DNA from 3 places in the Aquitalea sp. USM4 genome. Region 2 is predicted to be linked to each of the others. Evidence: predicted binding sites of a transcription regulator. Region 2 holds the regulator's gene; each other region holds the start of a gene.
The links. Region 2 encodes sigma-54, which starts transcription at its own class of promoters, with help from an activator protein. Its sites were predicted from a motif close to CTGGCACGCTTCATGCTT; they were not measured.
Positions count from the first base shown of each region.

Region 1: a site for sigma-54 is predicted at 2,502-2,519, ahead of glnK (P-II family nitrogen regulator). Genes of this name have one in related genera too.
Region 3: a site for sigma-54 is predicted at 6,495-6,512, ahead of glnA (type I glutamate--ammonia ligase). Genes of this name have one in related genera too.

Region 1 is NZ_CP029539.1:940,339-950,191, reverse strand. Features, by position in the region: gene metK (methionine adenosyltransferase) at 1-627, shown strand, start outside; gene DKK66_RS04460 (ammonium transporter) at 768-2,078, opposite strand; gene glnK (P-II family nitrogen regulator) at 2,109-2,447, opposite strand; gene DKK66_RS04450 (accessory factor UbiK family protein) at 2,719-3,006, shown strand; gene DKK66_RS04445 (YifB family Mg chelatase-like AAA ATPase) at 3,012-4,511, shown strand; gene DKK66_RS04440 (SPOR domain-containing protein) at 4,584-5,354, shown strand; gene DKK66_RS04435 (thiol:disulfide interchange protein DsbA/DsbL) at 5,382-5,999, shown strand; tRNA gene DKK66_RS04430 (tRNA-Met) at 6,099-6,175, shown strand; gene purB (adenylosuccinate lyase) at 6,398-7,768, opposite strand; gene DKK66_RS04420 (RimK family alpha-L-glutamate ligase) at 7,836-8,642, opposite strand; gene ffh (signal recognition particle protein) at 8,786-9,853, opposite strand, start outside.
Region 2 is NZ_CP029539.1:761,509-771,361, forward strand. Features, by position in the region: gene DKK66_RS03515 (cation:proton antiporter) at 1-501, opposite strand, end outside; gene DKK66_RS03520 (KpsF/GutQ family sugar-phosphate isomerase) at 720-1,700, shown strand; gene DKK66_RS03525 (HAD family hydrolase) at 1,719-2,243, shown strand; gene lptC (LPS export ABC transporter periplasmic protein LptC) at 2,240-2,800, shown strand; gene lptA (lipopolysaccharide transport periplasmic protein LptA) at 2,790-3,341, shown strand; gene lptB (LPS export ABC transporter ATP-binding protein) at 3,338-4,069, shown strand; gene DKK66_RS03545 (RNA polymerase factor sigma-54) at 4,073-5,497, shown strand; gene hpf (ribosome hibernation-promoting factor, HPF/YfiA family) at 5,569-5,895, shown strand; gene ptsN (PTS IIA-like nitrogen regulatory protein PtsN) at 6,017-6,481, shown strand; gene hprK (HPr(Ser) kinase/phosphatase) at 6,474-7,430, shown strand; gene rapZ (RNase adapter RapZ) at 7,411-8,253, shown strand; gene DKK66_RS03570 (flavin prenyltransferase UbiX) at 8,319-8,939, shown strand; gene DKK66_RS03575 (NAD(P)H-hydrate dehydratase) at 8,942-9,853, shown strand, end outside.
Region 3 is NZ_CP029539.1:2,526,327-2,536,179, reverse strand. Features, by position in the region: gene DKK66_RS11725 (cupin domain-containing protein) at 1-875, opposite strand, end outside; gene DKK66_RS11720 (peptidylprolyl isomerase) at 1,015-1,494, shown strand; gene prmC (peptide chain release factor N(5)-glutamine methyltransferase) at 1,767-2,588, opposite strand; gene mgtE (magnesium transporter) at 2,601-3,938, opposite strand; gene mtgA (monofunctional biosynthetic peptidoglycan transglycosylase) at 4,212-4,898, opposite strand; gene aroE (shikimate dehydrogenase) at 4,900-5,721, opposite strand; gene DKK66_RS11695 (rhodanese-like domain-containing protein) at 5,849-6,301, opposite strand; gene glnA (type I glutamate--ammonia ligase) at 6,581-7,999, shown strand; gene DKK66_RS11685 (BLUF domain-containing protein) at 8,101-8,523, opposite strand; gene DKK66_RS11680 (DUF4124 domain-containing protein) at 8,791-9,276, shown strand; gene glnL (nitrogen regulation protein NR(II)) at 9,377-9,853, shown strand, end outside.

The sequences.
Region 1 (9,853 bases), 180 kb from region 2:
CCCAAGCGTATCGACACCGTGGTGCTGTCCACCCAGCACAGCCCGGAAATCGATCACAAGACGCTGACCGAAGCCGTCATCGAAGACATCATCAAGCCGGTCCTGCCGCCGGAAATGCTGACTGCCGAAACCAAGTATCTGGTGAACCCGACCGGCCGCTTCGTCATTGGCGGCCCGATGGGCGACTGCGGCCTGACCGGTCGCAAGATCATCGTCGACACCTATGGCGGTGCAGCACCGCACGGTGGTGGCGCCTTCTCCGGCAAGGACCCGTCCAAGGTGGACCGCTCGGCCGCCTATGCTGGCCGCTACGTGGCCAAGAACATCGTGGCTGCCGGCCTTGCCCGTCAGTGCCAGATCCAGGTTTCCTACGCCATCGGCGTGGCCGAGCCGACCTCGATTGCAGTGGATACCTTCGGCACCAACAAGATCCCGAACGAAAAGATCGTGGAACTGGTGAAGAAGCACTTCGACCTGCGCCCGAAAGGCATCATCCAGATGCTGGACCTGCTGCGCCCGATCTACGGCAAGACCGCCGCTTACGGCCACTTCGGCCGCGAAGAGCCGGAATTCACCTGGGAACGCACCGACAAGGTGGAAGCGCTGCGCGCTGACGCTGGTCTGTAAACCAGTTAGCTGTTGTTGCAAGATCAAAAAAGCACCGATTCATTCGGTGCTTTTTTCATGTCAGTTTAACGTGGGCAGAAAAAAAGGGCGCCGAAGCGCCCCGAAGTCCCTTACCACAACTTGTTGATGGTGTTGGCTGCTTACTCCACACGCTCACCGTGCAGAACCACATCCAGACCTTCGCGTTCTTCGTCTTCAGCCACACGCAGGCCAACAACCACATCAATGATTTTCAGCAGGATGAAGGTGATGATGGCGCAGTACACCACGGTCACACCCACACCGATTGCCTGGGTAGCCAGGCTACCTTCGGCACCGCTGATGCTCTTCACCGCAAATACACCGGTCAGCAGCGCGCCAACGATACCGCCAACACCGTGTACACCGAAGGCATCCAGCGAGTCATCGTAGCCCAGCATGTGTTTCAGGCCAGTTGCACCCCAGAAGCAAACCACGCCAGCCACTGCACCAATAATCAGGGCACCCTTTACATCCACGAAACCAGCTGCAGGAGTGATGGCAACCAGGCCAGCTACAGCACCGGAAGCAATGCCCAGTACCGAGGGTTTTTTCTTGTGGATCCATTCAGCAAAAGTCCAGGCCAGTGCAGCAATACCAGTGGCAACCTGGGTGGTCACCATGGCCATGCCGGCACGACCATCAGCGGCTACCGCAGAGCCGGCATTGAAGCCAAACCAGCCCACCCACAGCATGGAAGCGCCAATCAGGGTCAGGATCAGGTTGTGCGGCGGCATGGCTTCCTTGCCAAAACCCACGCGCTTGCCCATCACCAGGGCACAGATCAGGCCGGCAATACCAGCGTTGATGTGAACCACGGTACCGCCAGCAAAGTCCAGCACACCCAGACCGCTCATCCAGCCGCCCGGTGCCCAAACCCAGTGGGCAACCGGTACATAAACGAGCAAGGACCACAGCGCAGTAAAGATCAGCAGGGCAGAGAATTTCATCCGTTCAGCAAAGGCACCGGTGATCAGTGCCGGGGTAATGATGGCAAAGGTCATCTGGAACATCATGAACACCGATTCCGGAATCGATCCAGCAGACGGATGAACGGCAACTTTTTTGGTGTCGGCAATGTAGTCCATGCCATCCAGGAAGACACGGCTCAGGTCACCCAGGTAGGGATTGCCAACGGTAAAGGCCAGGCTGTAGCCAACGACGGCCCACAGTACGGTCACCAGCGCGGTGATGGCAAAGCTTTGCATCAGGGTGGCCAGTACGTTCTTTTTGCGGACCATGCCGCCGTAGAACAGGGCCAGGCCCGGAATGGTCATGAACAGCACCAGTGCGGTGGAGGTCAGCATCCAGGCTGTGTCGCCGGAGTTGATGACCTTGAAGTCAGCCATGGCCGGACCTGCCGGTGCATCAGCCAGAACGGGCAGGGCCAGTGACAACAGGCCGGTACCCAAGGCAGCAAGTTTCTTCTTCATGTGATTTCCCCTGTATGGCTATAGCGTGGCTTAAACCGCGTCGGTACCGGTTTCCCCGGTCCGGATCCGCACGATTTGTTCAAGATCGAAGACAAAAATCTTGCCATCACCAATCTTGCCGGTACGTGCCGATTTTTCGATGGCCTCGACAACCTGGTCCAGCAGACTGTCATCAATGGCAATTTCCAGTTTGACCTTGGGCAGGAAGTCCACGACATATTCAGCGCCACGATACAGCTCGGTATGACCTTTCTGACGGCCAAATCCTTTGACTTCCGTGACGGTAATGCCTTGCACGCCAATGGCGGATAGCGCTTCACGTACTTCATCAAGCTTGAAAGGCTTGATCACGGCGGTGACCAGTTTCATGTTCACTCCTTTTCGGTGGACCCGGTTAGTTGCTTGCGTTACTGAGAAACACTACTGCATAAACCGTGCCAGCTTATTATCTTGCTGTTACCTAAGTGTTTTCCGCGATTAAATCTGTAATTGCTGAGCATTAATGGCTGTCAGCACCAAGGCGGAGCATTTATTATTGAGCCTCTGCACTCAATTGGTGCGTTGCTCGCTGCGCTGCAGCGCCGAATGGATTTTGCTACACTCGAAGCGGACTATCGATTACCTGCAAAGGAGCACCAAGATGTTGAGTCAGAAGATTTTTGAAGAAATCAGCAGCAAGATCAGCGATACCATCGCAGCCAGTCCGGCCAAGGATATCGAGAAGAACATCAAGGCCATGATGGCATCCACTTTCTCCCGCATGGATCTGGTGACCCGCGAAGAATTCGATGTGCAACAGGAAGTACTGGTGCGTACCCGTGAAAAACTGACTGCACTGGAAGCCCGCCTGGCCAAGCTTGAAGCCCAGGTTTTCCCTGAGGAAGCCCAGGCCAGGACCGAAGCCCAGGCTGAATTGGGTCATTCCTGAGCACGATGGCTCTGGCCGTAGTAGCGAGCCGTGCCCTGGCCGGGCTGCATGCCCCGGAAGTTGCCGTTGAAGTCCATCTGGCCAATGGACTTCCGCAGTTCACCATCGTCGGCTTGCCCGACACCGAAGTGAAGGAAAGCCGGGACCGTGTCCGGGCCGCCATTCTCAATTCTGGTTTTGAATTCCCCGCGCGTCGCATTACGGTCAATCTGGCACCAGCTGATCTGCCCAAGGACTCTGGCCGTTTCGACCTTCCCATTGCCATTGGCATTCTGGTTGCCGCCGGCCAGATACAATGCCCACATCTTGCAGACTATGAATTTGCCGGCGAACTGGCACTGAGTGGCCAGCTGCGTGCAGTGCGCGGTGCCCTGGCCATGGCATGCCAAACCCGTCGTGCAGGCCGTGCCTTCATGTTGCCGCGAGACTGTGCTCAGGAAGCTGCGTTGGTGCTGGCAGATCAGGTTTATGCCGTGGATAGCTTGCTGCAAGTTTGTGCACACCTGAATGGCACCCAGCCCTGTTCACCCATCGTCGTCAACCAGAATGACACACGGCCCGTTTATCCGGACTTGGCCGATGTCAAAGGCCAGGCCGCAGCACGTTATGCCCTGGAGATTGCCGCTGCAGGTGGACACAGCCTGTTGCTGGTAGGGCCGCCGGGTACGGGGAAGTCCATGCTGGCATCGCGTTTGCCGGGCATTCTGCCAACGATGAATGAGGAAGAAGCGCTGGAGGCCGCCTCGGTTCAGTCACTTGGCACGCGAGGCTTTTTACTGGAACAATGGCGCCAAAGACCATTCAGGGCTCCGCACCACACCGCATCAGCCGTTGCCCTGGTTGGCGGCGGTTCAGATCCGCGGCCGGGTGAAATCAGTCTGGCACATCATGGCGTGTTGTTTCTGGATGAGTTGCCAGAATTCGATCGCAAGGTATTGGAAGTATTGCGTGAACCTTTGGAGTCCAAAGTAATCCATATTTCGCGCGCCAGCCGGCAAGCCATTTTTCCCGCCGACTTTCAACTGGTTGCTGCCATGAATCCCTGTCCTTGCGGGTATCAGGGGCAGCCTTCCGGGCGCTGTCAATGTACACCGGAACAAATTGCCCGCTATGTTGGCAAATTATCGGGCCCATTGTTGGACCGGATCGACATGCATGTACCGGTTCCGGCACTGGGTGCGGATGAACTCACCAGTGCGGTGGCCGGCGAGGGAAGCGAGCTGGTGCGTCTTCGGGTTCAGCAGGCGCGTGATGTGCAGTTGCAGCGTCAGGGATGCAGTAATGCCCGTCTTTCCGGATTGGCGCTGGAGCAATATGGCGCGGCAGACCCGGCAGCACTTGCCTTGCTGGCAGGTGCTCTGGAAAAGTTGGGACTGTCGGCCAGAAGTTATCACCGGATATTACGCATCGGGCGTACGGTGGCGGATCTGCAAGGAAGCGTGAAACTGGAACGACATCATATGCTGCAAGCCATTCAATTAAGAAGGAGTGGTTTTGGTGTGTGATTCGGTAAATATATTTTCGTCTGGTTTTAATAGATAATGTACCGATTGATTGTATGGAAATGGTAGTAGTACATGGCAAATCGTGATGTGAAGAATTCCTCTCGTACCAGCGCTTCCGGGCGAGGACGTCCTGGTCGCAAGAGTGGAGGCGGGGGGCTGGTAGCGGGTATTGTCATCGGCCTTATCGTGGGCGTTGCCGTTGCAGTGGGCCTCGCCATGTATCTGAATCGTTCTGCAACGCCATTTTCCAATCTGGAAAAACTGGATCGCAAAGCCGGTTCTGCTGCAAGCTCGGCGCCATCGACAGAACTTCTGGAACCGGGTACCAAGATTGCCGATGTACAAGCCAATCAGCCGGCACCTGCTGCGTCTGCTCCGGTGAAAGTCGAACAGCCGGCACCGCCACCGATGCCCGCAGAGCAGCCGGCGGCCACAAGCACGGCCCCTGCGGCAAGTGCCAAGAACAAACCGGCTACGTCCCCGGCCACTACGGCCAAGGATGAACAGCGTTTTGACTTCTACAAAATCCTGCCCGGTCAGGTGGATGCAGTCCCTGCCGATGGCAAGGCAGCAGGTAAAGACCGGGAACCTTCTACTGCCGCACCAGCCAAAAAGGTCTTCCTGCAACTGGGTTCCTTTCAGAATGAAAATGAAGCTGACAACCTCAAGGCCAAGCTTGCCTTGCTGGGTGTTGAGGCCAAAATCCAGTCTGTTTCGATTCCTGACAAGGGCATGGTCCATCGCGTCCGTATCGGCCCATTGAGCAAGCCTGAAGATATCGATCGCCTGCGTGCCCAGCTGAAGCAGGATGGTATCAATGCTGCCGTCGTCAAGGCAGAGTGATTCAAATAAACGTCTAGAGGACAAAAAATGAAAAAATGGTTGTTGATGACCTTGTTGCTGGTCAGTGGTTTTGCCAATGCTGCTTCCGAACTGGGCAAGGATTATGTGCTGATGGCCAAGCCGCAGCCGGTGGCTAATCCCAAAAAGGTTGAGGTGATCGAGTTTTTCTCCTACACCTGCATCCATTGTTTTCATCTGGACCCGCTGATCACCGCCTGGGAAAGGAAAAAGCCGGCCTATGTTGATTTCCGTCGCGAACAGATTGTTTGGCAAAAGCCGATGGAAGGTTTTGCCCGCCTGTTTGCCACGCTGAATGTCACGGGATATATGGAGAAGCTGAATGCGCCGGTGTTCGACGCCGTCATGCAGCAGAAAATCAACCTGGCCGATCCTTCGGTGCTGAATGACTGGCTGAAGAAACAGCCCGGTGTGAACCTGGCCAAGTTCATGCAAACCTATAACTCCTTCGGTATCAACAGTCAGGTTGCACGCGCCAGCCAGATCACTCGTGCCTACAACATCGAAGGAACGCCTACCATTGTCGTGAATGGCAAGTATGCGCTGTCACCGGCTGCTCCGGAGCGTCTGATCGAAGTGCTTAATGACGTCATTGCCAAAGCCAAGGCGGAAAGCAATATCAAGTAATGCATGTCCCGATGGCAATGCCTGCATTCGCAGGCAATTGCTTTTATCGGACGAAAGCTTGACGCTTCGAGAAATAACAGGTACTATTCATTTCTCTGACGCGGGGTGGAGCAGTCTGGTAGCTCGTCGGGCTCATAACCCGAAGGTCGTAGGTTCGAATCCTGCCCCCGCAACCAAGTTTTCAAGAAAAGACCACTCAGCAGAGTGGTCTTTTCTTGTATGTGCGCAAGCACACCATTACGTTCAGTTTGCTGTTCAGGAACGTATTCCCTCGAGTCATATTTTCGGGCCGTCTTCTTTGGAAGATGGCCCATTTCTTTTTCTGATTCATGCCTAATGCGATAGGCAATAAAAAACCGCCTTCATCGAAGGCGGTTTGCTTGGCTGGTCAGGGATGATCAGATGCGTTTTGCCAGTTCTGCTGCCTTGCCAACGTAGGCAATCGGAGTCAGCTCCAGTAGACGTGCCTTTTCAGCTTCCGGAATCTCCAGCCCCTTGATGAAAGCAGACAGAGTTTCGCGGGTAATGCCATCCTTGCCGCGGGTCAACTCTTTCAATTGCTCGTAAGGGTTGGGTACACCGTAGCGGCGCATTACGGTCTGGATCGGTTCGGCCAGTAATTCCCAGCTGCGACCCAGTTCTTCGGTAATGGCTACCGGATTGATTTCCAGCTTGTTCAGACCCTTGAGGCAGGCTTTGAAACCCAGCATGGTATAGCCGAAGCCAACGCCCATATTGCGCAGTACGGTGGAGTCGGTCAGGTCACGCTGCCAGCGGGAAACCGGCAACTTTTCTGCCAAGTGTTGCAGAATGGCATTGGCCATGCCCAGATTGCCTTCGGAGTTCTCGAAGTCGATCGGGTTGACCTTGTGCGGCATGGTCGAGCTGCCTACTTCATCCTTCTTCACTTTTTGCTTGAAGTAGCCCAGCGAGATGTAGCCCCAGATATCGCGGTTCAGGTCGATCAGGATGGTATTGATGCGGCCTACCACCTGGTACAGCTCGGCCATGTAGTCATGCGGCTCGATCTGGATGGTGTAGGGATTGAAGGTGAGGCCCAGTCCGGAGACGAAGCGGCCACACAGGCTTTCCCAGTCGATTTGCGGGTAGGCAACCAGATGCGCATTGTAGTTGCCAACGGCACCGTTGATCTTGCCCAGGATTTCCTGCGACACCAGTTGTTCACGTTGGCGCTTCAGGCGGTAAACGGTGTTGGCCAGTTCCTTGCCCATGGTGGACGGCGTGGCGGGTTGGCCATGGGTACGGCACATCATGGGCAGGTCAGCCAGTTCGTGCGCCAGTTGTTGCAGCTTGTGAATCACTTCGTCCAGTGCAGGCAAGACCACGGTATTGCGTGCGGTCTTCAGCATCAGGGCATGAGACAGGTTGTTGATGTCTTCGGAAGTGCAGGCGAAGTGAATGAACTCGCTGGCTGCCATTACTTCTGCATTGCCGGAGAGGCGTTCTTTCAGCCAGTATTCGATTGCCTTGACGTCATGGTTCGTGCGGGCTTCAATTGCTTTCACCTCTTCACCATGCTGCACGGTGAAGTTGGCAATGACGTCATCGATTTCGCGGATAGTCGCTTCGGAGAAAGGTTTCACTTCCTCGATGCCCGGCTCGGCGGCCAGCATTTTCAGCCATTCCAGTTCAACCTTGATACGGAATTTCATCAGGCCATATTCGGAGAACAGGTTGCGCAAGCCTTCAACCTGGGCGGCGTAACGGCCATCCAGAGGACTCAGGGCGATCAGCGGGTTCAGATTCATGACGAGGTATTTCCAAACGTGGTGTGCCAGACATGCTGGCAGGTTTCAGTACAAAACAAATCTATTTTTACAGCGCGGCCAGGCGGCGTGCTAATCCGCTAGCCAGGCTATCGGCAGCTTCAGGCCGATAGCGGAAAAAAAGCTCCGGTTCAATCATTTCAACTTCCATGATGGCTAGCTGACCGGCATTGTCGCGCACGATATCCACACGCGCATAAAGCACATCAAACGGAATCGCCGCAACGGCATGTTCCGCAAACTGCTGCTCTTCATGGCTGGCCATGTGTGGATGGACACTGCCTCCATGATCATCCTGTACCCGGAAGTCGCCAGTTTTTGGCACCTTGCGGATGGCATGGCTGAACTGACCATCAATCACCATCAGCGATATCTCGCCTTCGGTCAGGATTGCATGCTGGAAAGGCTGTAACAGCAGTGCCTCCTGTTGAACCAGTTCAGCAAAAGTGCATTCCAGTGCCAGTGCATTCGTAGGCGCAAGACGGTAAGTATGCCGTGCCGATCCTGACACAACCGGCTTGAGAATGGCGTCTGACCAGCCACTCTCCGCCAGGCATTGTGCCAGGGGGCGCTTATCACCCTTTTCAATGTAGTGGGTCTTCACGACATTGATGCCTTTTTCTGCAATGAAGCGCAGGTAATGCTTGTCGATATTCCAGTCGATGAGTGCTGCACTATTAAACAGGGTGGTCTGCTTGGCCACCTTGTTTAGCCAAGGGCGGAATTCTGCATAGCGGTCAAAGTAGTCCCAGGTGGTCCGAAACAGCAGGCTTCGCGTTTGCTGCCAGTCAAAATCCGGGTCATCCCACGCTTTGCGTGCGACACGCAAACCCTGCTTTGTCAGGGCATCCAGCACCAAACCATCTTCGTGATGGACCTGTTTGCAGTACCAGTCATCGGTATCCAGTTCCAGCAGGCTGTGCTTGGTGAGTACCACTACATCAAACAACATGATTTCCCTTCACATCAAGCAAAACGGGTGCAGAGCACCCGTTTTGCTTACATTCCCGGCATCATGCCTTTCATGCCGCGCATCATTTTCATCAGCCCGCCTTTGGCTGAAAACTGCTTCATCATTTTCTGGGTCTGCTCAAACTGGTTCAGCAGGCGGTTGACCTCTTGCACCGTCACACCGGAGCCTGCGGCAATGCGGCGTTTGCGGCTGGCCTTGATCAACTCGGGCTTGCGACGTTCCTCCATGGTCATGGCATTGATGATGCCCTCAATGCGACGCATGGACTTTTCTGCTTCTGCACCCTGAATACCCTTGGCCATCTGACCAAGCTGACCAGGCATTTTCTCCAGCAGATTGGACATGCCGCCCATTTTCTTCATCTGCTGCATCTGTGCCTTGAAATCTTCCAGGTCAAAGCCCTTGCCAGACTTGAGCTTCTTGGCCATGGCAGCAGCTTCATCCTGATCGATGCCCTTCTGGACTTCTTCGATCAGGGACAGCACATCACCCATGCCCAGAATACGGCTGGCGATACGATCCGGGTGGAAGGCTTCAAGCCCGCTTACTTTTTCGCCAACACCAATAAACTTGATCGGTTTGCCCGTGATGTGGCGTACGGACAGCGCAGCACCACCGCGCGAGTCACCATCCATCTTGGTCAGGATAACGCCGGTCAGCGGCAGGGCTTCATTAAAGGCCTGCGCAGTATTGACTGCATCCTGGCCTTGCATGGCATCCACCACAAACAGCGTTTCGACCGGATTGATGGCGGCGTGCACCGCCTTGATCTCGGCCATCATCGCTTCATCAATGGCCAGGCGACCGGCAGTATCCACCATCAGTACATCAAAAAAGTGGCGCTTGGCATGATCAACAGCGGCACGTGCGATATCCACCGGCTTTTGATTGCCGTCGGAGGGGAACCACTCGACACCTACCTGTTCAGCCAGCAATTTCAGCTGCTCGATCGCAGCTGGACGATAAACGTCAGCGGAAACCACCAGAACTTTCTTTTTCTGGGTTTCTTTCAGTAATTTGGCCAGCTTGCCAACGGTTGTGGTTTTACCTGCACCCTGCAGGCCAGCCATCAGTACAATGGCTGGTGGAACAGC
Region 2 (9,853 bases):
AAAGGCAGGCAGCAGAATCAGCAGCGGCACCACGGCAATGTCCTGAAACAGCAGCACACCGATGGCCAGTTGTCCGTGCTGCAGGTTCAGCTCCAGCCGCTCGGTCAGCAATTTGCTGACAATGGCGGTGGATGACATGGCCAGCGCGCCCCCCACGGCAAAGCCGGACAGTGCAGAGCCGGTCAGCCAGCCCATCACCACGGCAATCAGTAGCAAGGTCACCACCACCTGCGCCAGGCCAAGGCCGAATACCAGATGGCGCATGGCCCGCAGCTTGGGCAGGGAGAACTCCAGCCCGATGGAGAACATCATGAACACGATGCCGATTTCACCCAGGAACTGCGTTTCCTCGCCTTCCGGAATCACGCTGGCCACACCGGGTCCGGCCAGGAAACCCACCACCAGGTAGCCCAGCATAGGCGGTACGCGCAAGCTGCGACACAAGGTAACGGACAACACGGCAGCCAGCAAAACCAGCACAATCGGGGCGAGCGAATGCATGAACGCAACCATCTCCTGTGAAAAAGCGGGAAATAAAGCCATGACAAGCAGCACGGCACAAGGCAATGATCAAGCGCCCCGACCATCCGGCAAGCGCATGGTCAGGAACAAAAAGGCAGGCAGGTGCATCACGCCATGACAGGGCAAAATCACACGCCAAGCAAAAGATGCACCAGCTTCTGCCTCCGACGATTATAACCTTTGATATACTTTCCCCTATGGAAAAAGCGCAAACAAGCTCCCGGCTCGATCTGGCACGTGAAGTGCTGCAGACCGAGGCGGATGCAATTCTGGCCCTGTCAGGCCGCCTGAACGGCGATTTTCTGCGCGCCGTGGATGCCATTCTGGCCTGCCGTGGCCGCATTGTGGTAACAGGCATGGGCAAGTCCGGCCATGTCGGACGCAAGATCGCCGCCACGCTGGCCAGCACCGGCAGCCCGGCCTTTTTTGTTCACCCGGCCGAAGCCGCTCACGGCGACCTGGGCATGATTACCGCACAGGATGTGGTCATCGCCCTGTCCAACTCCGGCGAATCCGGTGAAGTGGTTGCCCTGCTGCCCGCGCTCAAGCGCAAGGGGCTGGTGCTGATCGGCATGACCGGCAACCCCGCTTCCTCGCTGGGCCGCGAAGCCGACATCCTGCTGGACACCCAGGTGGAAAAAGAAGCCTGCCCGCTGGGCCTGGCCCCCACCACCAGCACTACGGTGCAGATTGCGCTGGGCGATGCCCTGGCAGTCACCCTGCTGGATGCCCGCCAGTTCGGCCCGGAAGACTTTGCCCTGTCACACCCCGGCGGCAGCCTGGGCCGGCGTCTGCTGGTCCATGTCAAGGACCTGATGCACAGCGGCGACGAACTGCCGCGCGTATTGCCCGGCACGCCGCTGAAAGATGCCTTGCTGGAAATGTCGCACCAGCGCCTGGGCATGGTGGCCATTGCCACGGCGGACAATAACATCAAGGGTATCTATACCGATGGCGACCTGCGCCGCACACTGGAACGCTCCGGCAATATCTACGACCTGCAGATCGACCAGGTGATGAGCCCCGCCCCGCAAACCATCCTGCACAGCAAGCTGGCCACCGAGGCCGTCCACCTGATGGAACAGCGCCGCATCACCAGCCTGCTGGTAGTGGATGCCGACGGCAAGCTGGCCGGCGCCATCCACATGCACGACCTGCTCAAGGCCGGCGTCGTCTAGCCGCCAACAAGGAAGCCCATGCAAGCCATTACCGAACAAGCCCGCAAGATCAAGCTCCTGATCATGGACGTTGACGGCGTCATGACCGATGGCCGCATTTACTACAATGCCCAGGGTGAAGAGAGCAAGTCCTTCTATGTGCAGGACGGCCTGGGCCTCAAGCTGTTGCAATCCACCGGCGTACGGCTGGCCATCATCTCCGGGCGGGCAGACCGCTGCGTGGAACACCGCGCGCAGGCACTGGGCATCGACTTTTACTTCGGTGGCATCCACAACAAGCAGGAAGCCCTGAACCAGTTGCTGCAACAGGCGGATGTCACGCTGGAACAATGCGCCTTCATCGGCGACGACCTGATCGACCTGCCGGTTCTGCGCCGCGTCGGCCTGGCGGTGGCCGTGCCGGCTGCCCCCACCCTGGTACGCCAGCATGCGCACTACGTCACCGGTTTCCCCGGCGGTCAGGGCGCAGTGCGTGAACTGGCCGAGCTGATCATGCAGGCGCAAGGCAATTTTGACGCCATCGTGGCACGGTATCTGGCATGATCCGTTCGCACCGCCTGTTTCCCATCCTGCTGGTGCTGATCACCGGCTTGCTGACCGTCTGGCTGGATGCCGTGTCACGCTGGCAGCCCAGCAAGCACGAGCTGGACCCGAACAAGCCAGAAGTCGTGGCGCAAGGCGTGATGGCCACCCGCTTCGACCCCAAGGGCATGCTGCAGGACAAGATGATTGCCAGCCGCATGTGGCAATACCCGGACCGCACCGAGTCGTATTTCGAATCGCCGGACCTGCAAAGCTACAAGAATGGCGTACTGGCCTACCATGCCATTGGTGAAAGCGGCCGTTACAACAGCAAGACCAAACAGGTACTGTTCGACAAGAAAGTCACGCTGATCCAGCCAGCCACCGCCACGCAACAGGAAACCCGCGTAGTCAGCAGCAATATGCGCATTGACACCGTCAAGCACATTGCCCGCGCCGACACCCTCACGCACTTCTACTATGGCAAGTCCAGCGGCAGTGCCGTGGGCTTCATTTACGAGCAGCAGGCTGGTCAGTTACAGCTGCTGTCCAACGCAAAGGCCACTTATGAAAAATAACTGCCGCCGCTTCATCCGGCTGGCCTGGCTGGCCCTCGGCCTGTGCGCCATCCAGACCGCCCATGCCGAAAAGGCCGACCGGGACAAGCCCATCGAAATCAGTGCCGACCGGGGCAACCTCGACCAGCTCAAGGGCGTCACGGTATGGCAAGGCAATGTCGTCATCATCCAGGGCACACTCAAGCTCAATGCCGACCGCGCCACGGTCACCCAGGACAAACAGGGTAACCAGACCATGCAGGCCACCGGACGCCAGGTCAACTTCCGCCAGAAAATGGACGGCAAGAACGAATGGATCGAAGGCCAGGCCAACCAGCTGGACTACAACACCGTCACCCACGTTGCCGTGCTCACCGGCAATGCCCGCGTCAAGCGCGGCAGTGATCTGGTCATCGGCAATGTCATTACCTACAACACCGAAACCGAAATGTATGAAGTCAGCAGCGGTGCCAGCAGCAACGGCGGCCGCGTGACCGCCATCATCCAGCCCAAGCCCAGAGACAACAGCCCTGCCAAGAAAACGGACGGAAGCACTCCATGAGCGGCCCCAGCATCCTGAAAGTGGAGCGCCTGAAAAAGCGCTTCAAAAAACGTACGGTAGTGAAGGACGTCGCCCTGCAGATCCAGAGCGGGGAAGTGGTCGGCCTGCTTGGCCCCAACGGTGCCGGCAAGACCACCAGCTTTTACATGATCGTCGGACTGATCGGTGCCGATGAAGGCGAAATCACGCTGGATGGCAACAGTATCACCCACCTGCCCATTCATCAGCGCGCCCGCCTTGGACTGGGCTATTTGCCACAGGAAGCTTCCATTTTCCGCAAGATGACGGTGGAAGAAAACATCACGGCGGTGCTGGAAATTGCCGGTTACAAGGGCGACAAACTGGAGCAGGAACTCAGCCTCCTGCTCGACGACCTCAATATCGCCCACCTGCGCGAAAGCAATGCGCTGGCACTGTCCGGTGGCGAGCGCCGCCGGGTGGAAATCGCCCGCGTGCTGGCCACCCGCCCACGCTTCATCCTGCTGGACGAACCGTTTGCCGGGGTAGACCCGATTGCCGTCATCGACATCCAGAAAATCATCACCTTCCTGCAACAGCGTGGCATTGGCGTATTGATTACCGACCACAATGTGCGTGAAACCCTGCGCATCTGCGATCGCGCCTACATCATCAGTGATGGTTCGGTACTGGCTTCCGGCGAGCCGGAAGAACTGGTCAACAACGAGAAAGTGCGCCAGGTTTACCTGGGCGAGCACTTCCACCTGTAAGCCATGAAACAGTCACTACAGCTGCGGGTCTCCCAGCAACTCACCCTCACGCCGCAACTGCAACAGTCCATCAAACTGTTGCAGCTGTCCACGCTCGACCTGCAGGCAGAAGTCGAACGCTTCTTGCTGGACAACCCCATGCTGGAACGCGGCGATGAGCCGCCCTCGCATGACAGCAGCCCGGCAGAAACGCCGGCTGCCCAGGAAGAATCCACCAGCACGGCGTCGGACAGCAGCGATGGTGACAACAGCCAGGACGCCAGCAATGGCGAACTCACCGACTGGGGCAGTGGCAGCCGCCGCAACGACGGGGACGATGAATTCGACCCCATGCTCAACGTACCCTGCCCGGTCAGCCTGCGCGAACACCTGCTGGCGCAGCTGGGTGAACTGACCCTGCCCACCCGCGATCAGGCCATTGTCCAGCTGTTGATCGAAGAACTGGACGACAACGGTTTCCTGACTACCGATCTGGAAGAACTGGCCAGTAATCTGCCGCTGGAACTGGAACTGGAAACCGATGAACTGATGGTCGGGCTGCGCCTGTTACAGCAATTCGACCCTCCCGGCATTGCCGCGCGCAACCTGGCCGAGTCGCTTGGCCTGCAACTGGCCCGTTTGCCCGCCAACGAGCCCGGCCATGCACTGGCACGCCAGATTGTGGCCGAGCACCTGACGCTGCTGGGCAACCGCGACTACACCCGCCTGAAGCGCATTCTGGGCGTGGATGACGAAGCCATCCGCGAGGCACAGCAACTGATCGCCCGGCTGACCCCTCACCCGGCGTCCGGTTTCGGCGGCGAAGACGTGCACTATGTCATCCCGGATGTCACCGTGCGCAAACGGCGTGGTCACTGGGTGGCTGAACTCAATAACGGTGCGGTACCGCGCTTGCGCGTCAACCAGCTGTATGCCCAGATGCTGTCGGAAAACCGCGCTGGCGCAGGCGAACTGACTGGCCGGCTGCAAGAAGCCAAATGGCTGGTCAAGAACATCCAGCAACGATTTGACACCATTCTGAAAGTGTCAGAAGCTATAGTCGAAAGACAGCAAGCGTTCTTTGAACACGGTGAAGTCGCCATGCGGCCGCTTATCCTGCGGGACATCGCAGACGAACTTGGCCTGCATGAATCGACCGTATCACGCGTCACCACGCAGAAATACCTGCTTTGCCCTCGTGGTCTGTTCGAGCTGAAGTATTTCTTTGGCAGTGCACTGGAAACCGACAGCGGCGGCGAATGCTCGGCAACGGCCATCAAGGCGCATATCCGCCGCATGATAGACGGTGAAAACCCGGCCAAGCCACTTTCGGACAGCGCCATTGCCGACGAACTGGGAAAGCAAGGGATTCAGGTTGCAAGACGCACCGTTGCGAAGTATCGTGAAGCTATGCAGATACCGCCGGTCAATCTGCGCAAGGCATTGTGATTCACGCCTTGAAGTATATCCGCTCGCCCGGCCGACCCGACCGGGCAGTCAACACAAGAAGGAGTTAGGGTATGAACCTCAAAGTAACCGGTCTCCACCTCGAAGTAACCCCGGCCATCCGCGAATTCGTGGAAACCAAGCTGGAACGCATCACCCGTCATGTCGATCACGTGATTGACGTTGCTGTCACCCTGTCGGTAGACAAGCTGGTGCACAAGGCGGAAGTGAATGTTCATCTCTCCGGCAAGGATATCCATGTAGAGGCCACCGACTCCGACATGTACGCTGCCATCGACGCGCTGATGGACAAGCTCGATCGCCAGGTACTCAAGCACAAGGAAAAACAAAGCGAACACCGTGCAACAAGCCCACAGGTTCAACAGGAAGCCAGCTTGTAAACATTAAGTATTCGATGCGGGAACCCGGCGGGTTCCCGTTTTTATTTGCTCGGAGCCTTTTTCATTTTGATGAAGGCAACGTAGAATTGGCCAGTTTCTGTAGCCGCGTGCAACCATTCCTATGAGCCTGATTGGCAAAATCCTGACACAGGATCACATCCTCCCGGACCTGGATGTCGCCAGCAAGAAGCGCGTCTTCGAGCAGGTGGGCCTCCTTATCGAAAACACCCACGGCATCGCCCGCAGTGAAATTTTCGACTGCTTGTTTGCCCGGGAAAAACTGGGCTCCACCGGCCTTGGCCAAGGGGTGGCCATTCCGCATGGCCGTGCCAGAGGGCTCAAGGAAGCGGCGGGCGTGTTCATTCGCCTGAAGAACCCGATTCCTTTCGATGCGCCGGATGGCAAGCCGGTACAAAGCCTGTTTGTCCTGCTGGTGCCGGAACAGGCAACCGACCTGCACTTGCAGGTACTCTCGGAACTGGCACAGCTGTTCTCCAGCAAACAGCTGCGTGAACAACTGCTCAGCGCAAGCTCGCGTGCCGATCTGTACCAGCTGCTCACCGGATGGAATACCAACCATGCCTAGCATTACCGTGCGCCGGTTGTATCAGGACAACCAGCAAAAGCTCAACCTGACCTGGGTAGCAGGAACCGGCGGCGCGGACAGCCCCATCGGCAACGATGAACAACGCCCCACCCTGGCCCTGGTCGGCCACCTGAATTTCATTCACCCCAACCGGGTGCAAGTGCTCGGTCTGGCCGAGGTGGACTACCTCAACCGGCTGGAACAATCCGCCGCCAAGACCGCGCTGGACCAACTGTTCCACAAAACCATGTCGGTGGTGATGGTGGCCAATGGCCAGCCAGTGCCCAAACTGCTGCGCGACTACTGCCACACCCACAATGTGCCGCTGATGAGCACGCCGCTGGAAAGCCCCTACCTGATGGATGTGCTGCGCATCTATCTGGCGCGCGCACTGGCGGTTTCCACCGTGTTGCATGGCGTGTTTCTGGATGTGCTGGAAATCGGCGTGCTGATCATGGGCGATTCGGCCATGGGCAAGAGCGAACTGGCGCTGGAACTGATTTCCCGTGGTCACGGCATGGTGGCCGATGATGCGGTGGAACTGTACCGCATCGGCCCGGAAACCCTGGAAGGCCGTTGCCCGCCGCTGCTGCGCGACTTTCTGGAAGTGCGCGGCCTGGGCATCCTGAATATCCGTACCATTTTTGGCGAAACCGCCGTGCGTCCGAAAAAGGTGCTAAAACTGATTATTCACCTGGTCAAGGCCAACGATCAGGCGATGCAAGCCCTGGACCGGCTGAATATCCAGTCGGAAACCCAGGACATCATTGGCGTGACGGTGCGCAAGGTAGTGCTGCCGGTGGCGGCGGGTCGCAACCTTGCGGTGCTGGTTGAAGCGGCTGTGCGCAACTACATCCTGCAACTGCGTGGTATCGACAGTACCCGTGAGTTCATCGAACGCCATACCAACTTCCTCAGAGATCAGGAAAATGCGCCTGATATTGATTAGCGGCCTGTCCGGTTCCGGTAAATCCATCGCTCTGCGCGCACTGGAGGACTCCGGCTTTTACTGTGTGGACAACCTGCCTGCCACCATGCTGCATGAAGCCATGTCGCTTTATGCCGATTATGGCTACCAGCAGATTGCCATCAGCGTGGACACCCGCTCCAGCCCTTCTCTGGGCGCACTGCCTGCCGAGGTGGACAAGCTGCGTCAGCAAGGTGTGGATGTACGCTTGCTGTTTCTCGAGGCCAAGCCGGAAACCCTGGTCAAGCGCTTTTCCGAAACCCGCCGCCGGCACCCACTGTCGGGTAGCGGCTCCACGGTGGAGGAATGTATCCAGCTGGAGCAGGAACTGCTGGCCAGCGTGCAGGAAATGGGTATCCGCATCGACACCAGCGAGTTGTCAGCCAATGCCTTGAAAACGGCCATCAAGCAACTGGTGGAAGCAGACAGCAGCCGGCTCACCATCATTTTCGAATCCTTCGGCTTCAAGCATGGCGTACCGCTGAACGCCGACTTCGTGTTTGACGTCCGCTGCCTGCCCAATCCCTATTACGACTTGGCCTTGCGCCCGTTTACCGGTCGCGACCAACCCATCATCGACTTCTTTGCAGGGCAACCGCTGGTCGCCCAGATGGCCGAAGATATCCGCTGCATGATTCTGAAATGGTTGCCGGAATTCAGCCGGGAAAACCGCAGCTATCTCACCGTGGCCATCGGCTGTACTGGTGGTCAGCATCGCTCTGTCTTTATTGCCGAACAACTGGCCAAGGCCTTTCCGGCCGAACAGGTCCTGTTGCGACATCGCCAGTTGTTTCGTGAATCCTGACCGGTCACCTGCCCGGCTCGCAGCATCCCGCTGCGCCGGCAGGCAGGACCGCCACTGGAAACAAGATGCAAACACCCCAAACCGTTACCGTTGCCCTTACCGGAGCCTCCGGCCTGCCCTATGGCCTGCGGCTGATCGACACCCTGATTGGTGCAGGCGTGCGCGTATGGGTACTTTATTCCCAGGCAGCACAAATCGTAGCCAAGCAGGAGATGGACCTGCAACTTCCCTCCCGCCCTGCCGAATTTGCCCAATGGTTGCAACAACGCACAGCTGCCGCAGAAGGACAGCTGGCGGTATTTGGCCGTGAAGAATGGTTTGCTCCGGTCGCCTCCGGCTCCAACCCGGCCGACGCCATGGTGGTCTGTCCCTGCTCCATGGGCACCCTGGCCGCCATTGCACAAGGCATGAGCGACAACCTGATTGAACGGGCTGCCGATGTCAGCATCAAGGAAGGGCGCAAGCTGATTCTGGTACCACGGGAAACACCATTCTCCGTCATTCACCTGGAAAACATGCTCAAGCTGGCGCGGCTTGGGGTGGTGATCCTGCCACCGTCACCGGGCTTTTATACGCACCCGTCCACCATCGAAGACATGGTGGACTTCGTGGTCGCCCGCATACTGGACCAGCTACGCGTTCCCAATAGCCTGATGCCCCGCTGGGGAGAACCCGGCAAGGAGTAAGCATGCACAATGCAGCCCTGTGGAGCCTGGCGGACTTGCGCCAGCTGGAAGCTGCCGCCGCACAGCGTGGCATCCAGCTGATGCAGCAGGCCGCGCAAGCCACGGTCGATTGGGTGGAGCAGCATGTCGCGCAAGGTGCGCGCATTCTGGTAGCTGCCGGTCCGGGCAATAACGGCGGCGATGCCTTGGTGGCAGCAGTACTACTGATGCAGCAAGGTTATCAGGTGGATGTGCTGCTGCCACAGCCACCGCTCAGTACAGAAGCCCGTGAGGCACTCCAGACCCTGCGCCAGGCTGGCGGCCTGCCGCTACAGCAGTTGAGTACTGATTACCCTCCGCCTGCCCTGCTGATTGATGGTCTGTTTGGCATTGGTCTGAACCGGCCGCTGGATGACTTCTGGTGCCAGCTCATCAAGCAGCTGAACCAGCTGTCCTGCCCCACACTGGCACTGGATTGCCCCAGTGGCCTGAATGCCTATACCGGCCAGGCTCCTTCAGCCTGCATCAAGGCCAGCCACACGCTGACCTTCCTGTGCCACAAACCGGGTTTGTTTTATGCCGCCGGTGCCAACCATGCAGGACAGGTGGAATGTGCACCACTGGACTATCCCGCAGAACTACAACCAGTGGCTGCCGGTTATTTGAACCGGCAGGATGCCCGCATGCTGGGGCGGGAGCCGGATAGCCATAAAGGCAGCCACGGCACGGTCAGCATTGTGGGAGGCTGCCCCGGCATGAGCGGTGCCGTGTTGCTGGCCGGACGCGCCGCACTGGCAGGAGGCGCGGGCAAGGTCCATGTGCTGAGCCTGGATCCGCGACTGGTCGTCGATACTGCTTTTCCCGAATTGATGCTGCATGGCGACGCCCAGCCTGCCAAGCAGCCCGCTTGTGATGTCCTGGCAGTGGGCCCCGGC
Region 3 (9,853 bases), 1.8 Mb from region 2:
AGTTCGTCGTCAGGCGAATCGTAGAAGACATGTGGCTTAGGCTCAGTCAGGTAGTGACCCAGGAAATCGCTCACCGTGTCTTTGTTCCAGACAATCTGGCTGAGCATCTGGCTGACTTTGTCCACCATTTCTTCACTGATGCGGGCCGGATCGGGCTGGCGTTTCAACTCCGGGTCGGCATAGCGCCCATCAAGGCAGATGTGGTCTTGCAGATAAACCAGGAACTGCGTGGCCAGCTCCTGCGCCGGGGCCGCGCGAAAACCGATTGAATAGGTCATGCCCGGTTCGAGTGCGACACCGTAATGCGCGCATTTGGGCGGCAAATACAGCATGTCGCCGTGCTCCAGCACGAACTCCTCTTCGACACGAAAATCCTGCAGCACGCGGATGGGGGCATCCGGGATGAAGTCGTCATCAGCCTGCGAGGAAATCTGCCAGCGCTTTTTGCCACCGACTTGCAGCAGGAATACATCGTAAGAATCGAAATGCGGACCAACCGTGCCACCCGGAGGTGCATAACTGATCATCAGGTCATCCAGCCTGGCAAACGGGATGAAATCGAATTGCCACAGAATCTTGTCGATATGCGGCAAATGATGATTCACATTCTGCACCAGTATGGTCCAGTCGGTTTCACCCAGCTTGCGAAAGCGTGCCGGACGGAAAGGCCCGCGCTCCAGATGCCAGCGGCCATTACGGTTTTCGATCAGGCGGGACTCGACATCTTCCTGCATCGCCAGCTCGGACAGACATTTGAAATCGACATGGGGACCGACATCAGTCAGCGCACCACGAATCAGCAAGGGCTTTTTTTGCCAGTATTCTTTGAGAAAGGCGTCTGGGGTAAGGCCACCCAGTAATGTCATCGGTTTCATGGCAGTTTCACGGGCTTGTGAGCCCTTCTATGGTTTACAATACGTTCAAGCGGCTGTTCCGCACCATTCCTTGCAGGAGAGGGAATTTCTGTGCCCCCTGCCCTGTCAAGATTTTTCATTTCATCCCGGACAATTTCTGATGCAAATCGCCAAAGATACCGTCGTTACCCTCCACTACGAGATGTTCGACGCGGAAAACAACCTCCTCGACAAGACCGAAGAGCCGATTGCTTACCTGCACGGTGGCTATGATGGCATTTTCCCGCTGGTGGAAGAGGCCCTGCACGGCAAGAATGTTGGCGACTCTGTCGACGTCAAGCTGAGCCCGGATGACGCTTTCGGCGACCCGGAAGAAGAACTGGTTCGCGTTGAAGACCTGGACGTGTTCCCGGCTGACGTGGAAGTCGGCATGATGTTTGAAGCTGACGACCCGGAAACCGGCGACGTTCTGCTGTTCCGTGTGACCGACATCGCCGACGGCAAGGCCATCGTGGATGCCAACCACCCGCTGGCCGGCCAGACCATCCGCTTTGTTGCCAAAGTTACCGAAGTACGTGCCGCCAGTGCTGAAGAACTCAGCCACGGCCACGTTCACGGTGCACACGGTCATCACCACTAAGCAATAAACGGGTAATCGTTTCGTATTGCCCGACTGACACTGGCGCTTCCCTGTCTGGTAACGGACTGGCGAAGCGCCAGTTTCATTTTCAATGCCATCGGCCTTGCCGATCGCACGAATACGGCACTGTCGGTCTGCTGGTTGACGGGCAACAGCATGCCGTCAGAATCGCATTTGTCACTTGATACAGGGCAAAGGATGTCGATGACGGATAAAGCGTCCATCCGGCTGCGTCATGGCACTCCTGCACATGCACGCTGAACGGCAGCGGCTTATGGTGCAGGCATCTGCCCCAGCGTGACACGATCCAGACCGGCCAGGTCTGCCAGGGTTTCAACTTGCTGCAATCCTGCTTGCCGCAGCAAGTCCCGCACTGCCGGGCCCTGATCATAACCATGTTCCAGCATGATCCATGCTCCAGCCTTCAGCCGGGACGGTGCACCGTCAATAATGGCGCGCAGGCACATCAACCCGTCAGCCTCATCAGTCAGGGCCATGCGCGGTTCGAAACGGACATCGCCCTCATCCAGATGGTGATCGTGCTGCTCGATATACGGCGGGTTGGAAACAATCAGGTCAAACTCCCCCTGCCCTGCCAATGGCTGATACCAGCTTCCCAGGCGAAACTGGACCTCGGCACCCAGCTGCTGGGCATTGCCACTGGCAACCTCAAGCGCGGCCGGAGACAAATCCACCGCCTGTACCTGCCATGCCGGCGCTTCCAGCGCCAGGGTGATGGCGATGGCACCACTGCCGCAGCCCAGGTCCAGCACACGCTTTGGTTCAAGGGTGGCCACGCGCTGCAAGGCGGCTTCTACCAGATGCTCGGTTTCCGGCCGGGGAATCAACACCGCAGGGCTGACACGAAACGGGCGGCCATAAAATTCGCGCTCGCCCAGCAAATAGGCCATCGGCTCACCTTGCAGGCGGCGCTGTGCCAACTGCTCGAAACGCGCGGCTTCGTCTTCCGTGAGCGGCAGGTCCGGGTCTGCAATCATGCGGGCATGGGTCAGGCCTGGGCGGACATGCTGCAACAGCATGCGTGCTTCAAGACGTGGCAGGGAATGGCAGCGCAGTGCCTGTTCAAGTGTCAGCATGATTCATCATCAAAGCAGGAAAAGGGTGGCAAGCCCAAGGAAAATGAAAAAGCCACCAGAGTCGGTACATGCAGTGATCAGCACGCTGGAGCCCAGCGCCGGGTCACGTCCCAGCTTTTGCATCAGCGAGGGAATCAGCACGCCCATGGTGGCGGCCAGCATCAGGTTGAGCGTCATGGCAGCCAGCATGACCAGGCCCAGTGACAGGCGGCCATACAGCATCCAGGCGATGAGGCCAATTGCGCCGCCCCAGATCAGGCCATTGAAGATGCTGACGCCCAGTTCCTTGCGCCACAAGCGCCAGGCCTGATTCACCTGCATCTGCCCCATGGCCAGGGCGCGTACGATCATGGTGATGGTCTGATTGCCGGAGTTACCGCCAATGCCCGCCACAATGGGCATCAGGGCGGCCAGCGCCACCAGCTGGTTAATGGAGTGTTCGAATGCGCCAATCACCCGCGAGGCGACAAAGGCAGTGCACAGATTGATGGCCAGCCAGGACCAGCGGTTTTTCACTGAATCAATAACCGGAGCAAACAGGTCTTCTTCTTCTTTCAGACCAGCCAGGTTCAGCACCTCACTGTCCGACTCTTCCCGCAGCACGTCCACCATTTCATCCACGGTCAGCCGTCCGATCAAGGCTCCGCGTTCATCCACTACCGGAGCGGACACCAGGTCGTAACGCTCGAAGGCCAGCGCGGCATCGCGCGCTTCGTCCTCCGGGTGAAAGGACACCACTTCGGTCGCCATCACGTCGGCCACCATGGCTTCCGGGTCTGCCACCAGCAGGCTGCGCAAGGGCAGCACGCCACAGAGTGCCTCGTTGGCATCCAGTACGAAAATCTTGTCGGTCTGGTGTGGCAGCTCGTCAAAACGGCGCAGGTAGCGCAAGACCACCTCGCAGCTGACATCAGCCCGGATTTTCACCAGTTCAAAATCCATCAGCGCGCCGATACTGCCTTCCGGATAGGACAGGGCCGATTGCAATTGCTGGCGCTCGGCCTCGTCCAGTTCGCCCATGACTTCATAAACCACCTGCCGTGGCAGGTCGCCGGCAAGGTCAGCCAGCTCGTCGGTATCCAGCTGGCGAGCAGCCGCCAGCAGTTCGGCCGGGGCCATGGATTCGATCAGGGTTTCCCGGACGGCATCGGAAACCTCCAGCAGGATTTCACCATCCTGCTGTGCCTTGACGCGGCCCCAAACCAGCAGCCGTTCATCCAGCGGCAAGGCTTCCAGAATGTAGGCGATATCGGCCGGATGCAGGTTTTGCAGCCTTTGTTGCAGCTCGTCCAGTGCCGGTGAGGCGGCAGGGACAATGCCATCCTCTTCGACATGCAGCGCGATCAGCCTTTGCACCTCGGCCAGGCTTTCGCTCAATCGTTCAGCAGTTTGTTTTTTTTCAATAACCGACAAGCACAACTCCTTCCGCCATGGCGACGGAGACGGGGCTACACGGTCGTAATGGCGGGAATCAACAAGGAAAAACGGGGAAGCCAGGGGCTATGGGATAACTGGGTAAGTCCATGTGCAATACCGCACCTTTTCGGCACGGCAGAACGTATAAACAGAAGCGGGATTGTAACATGAAGCCCCCTTCGCCTTCCAGCAAAGGGGGGGATCTCAAGGCAGGTCGGCAAAGGCCATGCGTCGCTGGATGATGCGGGTTTTCTTCATCAGGCCAGTGGCATTGCGATGTTCATCGTAATAACGCGGATTGGGCACCATAGCCGCCAGTTTGGCAGCCTGTCCGGCAGACAGCCGGGCAGCACTGGTATGGAAGTAGTAGCGGGCGGCAGCTTCTGCACCGAACACACCATTCCCCCACTCGATGACATTAAGGTAGATCTCGAAAATACGGCGTTTATCCAGCACCTTTTCCAGCATCACGGTAATGGCTGCTTCTTCCAGCTTGCGCCATGGTGTCTTCTTGCTGGACAGAAACAGGTTTTTCGCTAATTGCTGGCTGATGGTGGAACCACCCGCCACGATGCGCCCCTGCTTCAGATTCTTCTCGAAAGCAGCCTCGATGCCATCCCAGTCAAAACCTTCGTGATCGGCAAACTTGGCATCTTCCGCCGCAATCAACGCCCGTTTCAGGTTGGGAGAAATCTGGGCGTATGGCACCCATTTCTGCCGCAGCTCAGCCTCCGGGTCGTCTTCCTGCAATTTGGCCAACTGCTCGTTCATGAAGGCACTGGCCGCCGGGTTATGACTGCGCCAGTAGACGATATGGCCGAAAATCCACAGGTTGTACAACACAATGGCGGCCACCAGGACCGCCATGATCTTGAAAATGAGCCGCATCAAATCAGGCCAGCACTTCTCGCAACATATTGGTGACCTTGCGCGTGTCCGGTTTGACACCACGCCAGATATGGAAGGACTCGGCCGCCTGCTCCACCAGCATGCCCAGGCCATCGGCCAGCATGCCGGCATTTTCGCTTTGAGCACGCTTCAGGAAAGGCGTCAGACCCTTGCTGTACACCATGTCGTAAGCCAGGGTGCGGGCGGTGAAGATGTTGGCCGGCAGCGGCGGAATTTCATTGTGCAGGCTGGTGGAAGTACCGTTGATGATGATGTCGAAGGTTTTGCCTTCCAGTGCCTCGTAGCCACTGGCCTCCACCTCACCCCAGGGCGCGAAATGATGGGCAATGGATTCCGCCTTGATCAGGGTACGGTTGGCAATGGTCACCTTGGCCGGCTTCTGTTCCAGAATCGGTTCCAGCACGCCGCGTACGGCACCACCGGCACCCAGAATAAGGATGCTCTTGCCTTCCATCGGGAAATCGAGGTTTTCCACGATATCGCGTACCAGGCCGACGCCGTCAGTGTTGTCGCCATACACTTTGCCATCGCGGAAAGTCAGGGTATTGACGGCCTCGGCTGCGCGGGCGCGCTCGGTCACTTCCTGGGCCATGCGGAAGGCATCACCCTTGAACGGCAGGGTGACATTCAGGCCCAGGCCACCTTCTTTCACAAACTGGCCAACCACTTCGTTGAACTTGCCCAGTTCGGCAAACAGCTTTTCATATTGCACGGCTTCGCCGGTGGCTCGGGCAAACTCGCTGTGAATGAACGGCGACTGGCTATGGGAAACGGGGTTACCGATGACGGCGTAACGGTTGGTCATGATCAGCTTTCTTGGATTCCTGTGGTGCTACCGCATCGTGCGGTTCATCTGCTGAGGTAGCACTTTGCCGTGTAACGTCATAAACATCAACCGGTCAATACCCCTGTCCCAACAATTCAGGCCTGCTTCAGCCTTGCACCCACGGCAAGCCATGGGCTTTCCAGCCATTCACTACGCCGCGATGCTCATGGGCATCCTTGTCGCCCTCAAAGCCCTCCATCACGTTGTATACACGGGCATATCCGGCTGCCGCTGCCTGTACGGCCGCTTCATGCGAGCGCACGCCGCTGCGGCACATCAGCAGCAGCAAAGCCTGCTTGTCCACCGCGCCCTGCAATTGCGCAAGAAACTGCGGATTGGGCTGCATGCCGGGAAAACTGCGCAGCTCGATACGCAATGCACCGGGAACCACGCCAACAAATTGCCATTCCGCCGCACTGCGGACGTCCACCAGTACGGTGCCTTCCACTTGCTGAATGAGGTAATAGGCTTCTGTCGGTGTCAGCGCGCCCTGATAGGACAATTGCTGACTGGCGGCACGCTCTGCAGCGGTCTGCAGGATCTTGACGGTTTGTTCCATGGGCTACCTTTCTTTGTAACGGGGCCGTGCCACACTATGGTGCGCAGGGCCTGCCTGTGCGGAGCGGCTGTCAGCACCAGACAATGCACCAATATCGATCATTTGCACTTGGCAAGGCATCATTTTGGTGCACAACTTACGGCTAGCAGGACCGAACACCCTGTGACACAATGATTGAATTAGCGTTCTTAGCCTGGCACGCTTCATGCTTCAAGCGAAGCGTACCATCTTTATCAAGCAATATTGCTTTCGATGCACGTTGCCTTTAGGAGAACATTCATGGCGGTTGCAGACGTAGTCAAGCTGATTCAAGAAAACGACGTCAAGTTCGTAGACCTGCGTTTTACTGATACCCGTGGTAAAGAACAACACGTTACCATTCCGGCACACGTGCTGCTGGAAGATGCTGACGAGTGGTTCGAGCGCGGCCACGCTTTTGATGGCTCCTCCATCGCCGGCTGGAAAGGCATTCAAGCCTCCGACATGCTGCTGATGGCTGACCCGGCTACCGCCAAGATTGACCCCTTCTTTGACGAACCGACCGTATTCATGTCTTGTGACGTGATTGACCCGGCCGACGGCAAGGGCTACGACCGCGACCCGCGCTCCATCGCCAAGCGCGCTGAAGCTTACCTGAAGGCATCCGGCCTGGGCGACACCGCCTACTTCGGTCCGGAACCGGAATTCTTCGTATTCGACAGCATCACCTGGGGCACCGACATGTCCGGTTGCTTCGTGAAGATCAAGTCCGAAGAAGCTGCCTGGGCCTCCGCTGAAGAATTCGAAGGTGGCAACACCGGTCACCGTCCGGGCGTGAAGGGCGGCTACTTCCCGGTACCGCCGGTTGACTCCGCACAAGACCTGCGTTCCGCCATGGTTCTGCTGCTGGAAGAGCTGGGCGTACCGGTTGAAGTGCACCACCACGAAGTGGCCACTGCCGGCCAGATGGAAATCGGTACCAAGTTCAGCACCCTGACCCAGCGTGCCGACTGGACCCAGATCCTGAAATACGTGGTTCAGAACGTGGCACACAGCTACGGCAAGACCGCTACCTTCATGCCCAAGCCCATCGTTGGTGACAACGGTTCCGGCATGCACGTTCACCAGTCCATCTGGAAAGACGGCAAGAACCTGTTTGCTGGCGACGGCTATGCCGGCCTGTCCGACACCGCCCTGTACTACATCGGCGGTATCATCAAGCACGCCAAGGCACTGAACGCCATCACCAACCCGGGTACCAACTCCTACAAGCGTCTGGTTCCGCATTACGAAGCTCCGGTAAAACTGGCTTACTCCGCCAAGAACCGTTCCGCTTCCATCCGTATCCCGCACGTGGCAAACCCGAAGGCTCGCCGTATCGAAGCCCGCTTCCCGGATCCGCTGGCTAACCCGTACCTGTGCTTCTCCGCTCTGCTGATGGCCGGTCTGGATGGTATCCAGAACAAGATCCACCCGGGCGATGCTGCTGACAAGAACCTGTACGACCTGCCGCCGGAAGAAGACAAGCTGATCCCGACCGTGTGCGCAAGCCTGGACGAAGCCCTTGCTGCCCTGGACGCAGACCGCGACTTCCTGACTCGTGGCGGTGTGTTCTCCAACGAATGGATCGACGCCTACATCGAACTGAAGATGCAGGAAGTGAACCTGACCCGCATGACTACCCACCCGGTAGAATTTGCAATGTACTACTCCCTGTAATCGGGCGATGGCACCTTCGGGTGCCTTGCCGGATACAGAAAACCCGCGCAAGCACTGCTTGCGCGGGTTTTTTCATGTCTGCCGGCTACCGCCAGGAACACTCAGCCCGGCAACTCGGCAAACGCCTTGAGCATGGCCAGGCCATCCTGTGGCGCAACAACCAGCTGGCTGACATCAAATGCCGGATCGAACACCGGGGCAAACTGGGGGAAGCGCGCCAGTGCTTCGGGCTGCGGCACATGGAAACCCATATACCACTGGCCAAACTCACGCTGTTTGCATTCGCTGCAAAACAGGGACTCCACCTGATGATGGCGCGAATCCTGGCTGATTTTGCTGAACGCAGCCTCAACCACAGCCTCCTCCCCCTCCAACAGTTGCAAGAAGCAGCCATCGCGGTACAGCAACAGGCCGGTAATCTGCCGGGCCTGATTATTGGCCACCGACTTGTCCAGAATTGCCGTCAAATCGGCAGGAGACAGGGCTGTGGTGGCCTTGCTGGAATAAAGCAACTGAATCAGCATGGGCCGGCTTTCTGTAAAGTGCCAGGACGATGGGCTGAACGGATGACTGCAAACATTTCCTCATTACCTTCTGCATGGAGACCGGACATCAAATACAGGCACACGCCATGCCATTGGCACAAGGTGATGCCCGGGGGCATGATGACACATTCCACAGATGTACGGCATGCTGGCCGCCGCCTTGTTGTCATGCAGATGTGACGCGAGACCACCTTTTGCTTATCATAGCGTCACATCCTCCCGTTTTCACCGCAGACGCCCGACACCATGAAAACCCTTGCTTTCTGCCTGCTGCTGACTTGTGGCCTGGCCCATGCCGAGGTGTACAAATACATCGACGCCAATGGCAATGTCACCTTCACCAATGTGCCGATCAAGGGCGCCAAGCCCATGCACCTGGCACCGCTGTCCACCTATGGCGGCAGTGGCAGCGGCAAGGGCAAGGCGGCCGCCAGCGGCAAATCTGCCTCCACACCGGATGGCTACCCCAGTGTGGACAACGGTACCCAGACCAAGCGCGACGAAGGCCGCCGCAAGATTCTGGAAAACGAACTGGCCAATGAGCAAAAAGCCCTGGCTGATGCACAAAAGGCTTACACCGACGGCGCGGCTACCCGCAACGGCGATGAAACCCGCAACTACCAGAAATACCTGGACCGGGTACAAAAACTGAAGGACGCCGTCACCGAGCGCCAGAAGAATGTGGACGCATTACGCCGCGAACTGGGGCAAGCTGCATCCAATGCACAATAATGGTGCATAATTAAGGCCGATTTCGTGCATATGCGGTGCTCCGGCTTGGCGTGCTTATTGCTAATAGCCAGATGCACAGCCTCATCCGATTCGGAGCACCATGAACTCGCCCAGCTTTGCCGGCCTGGATTTACTCGACACCCCGGTCCTGATCACGCATGCCGATGGCAAACTCGAATTTGCCAATCCCGCCTGTGAAAACCTGCTGGCCATAGGCCGGCGAGAGTTGCTGCGCCACTCGCTGTTCGAGTTGCTGCAAGACAGCCCCGCCCTGCGCCAGGCATTGGCCACCGCCTTACAACACAACTCCAGTTATATCGAGCACGACCTCGAACTGCGCACACCGCATGGTGAGCAGCCGCTGCATATCGCCCTGTCGGTGACACCGATAGATGCGGAGGGTCGGCTGGCGCTGGTCGAGCTGCGACCACTGGATCAGCAACTGAAAATTGCCAATGAAGAGCGGCTTTTGCTGCAACAACAGGCTAATCGCGAGCTGATTCGTAACCTGGCGCATGAAATCAAGAACCCCTTGGGGGGAATCCGCGGTGCGGCCCAGTTGCTGGAGCATGAACTG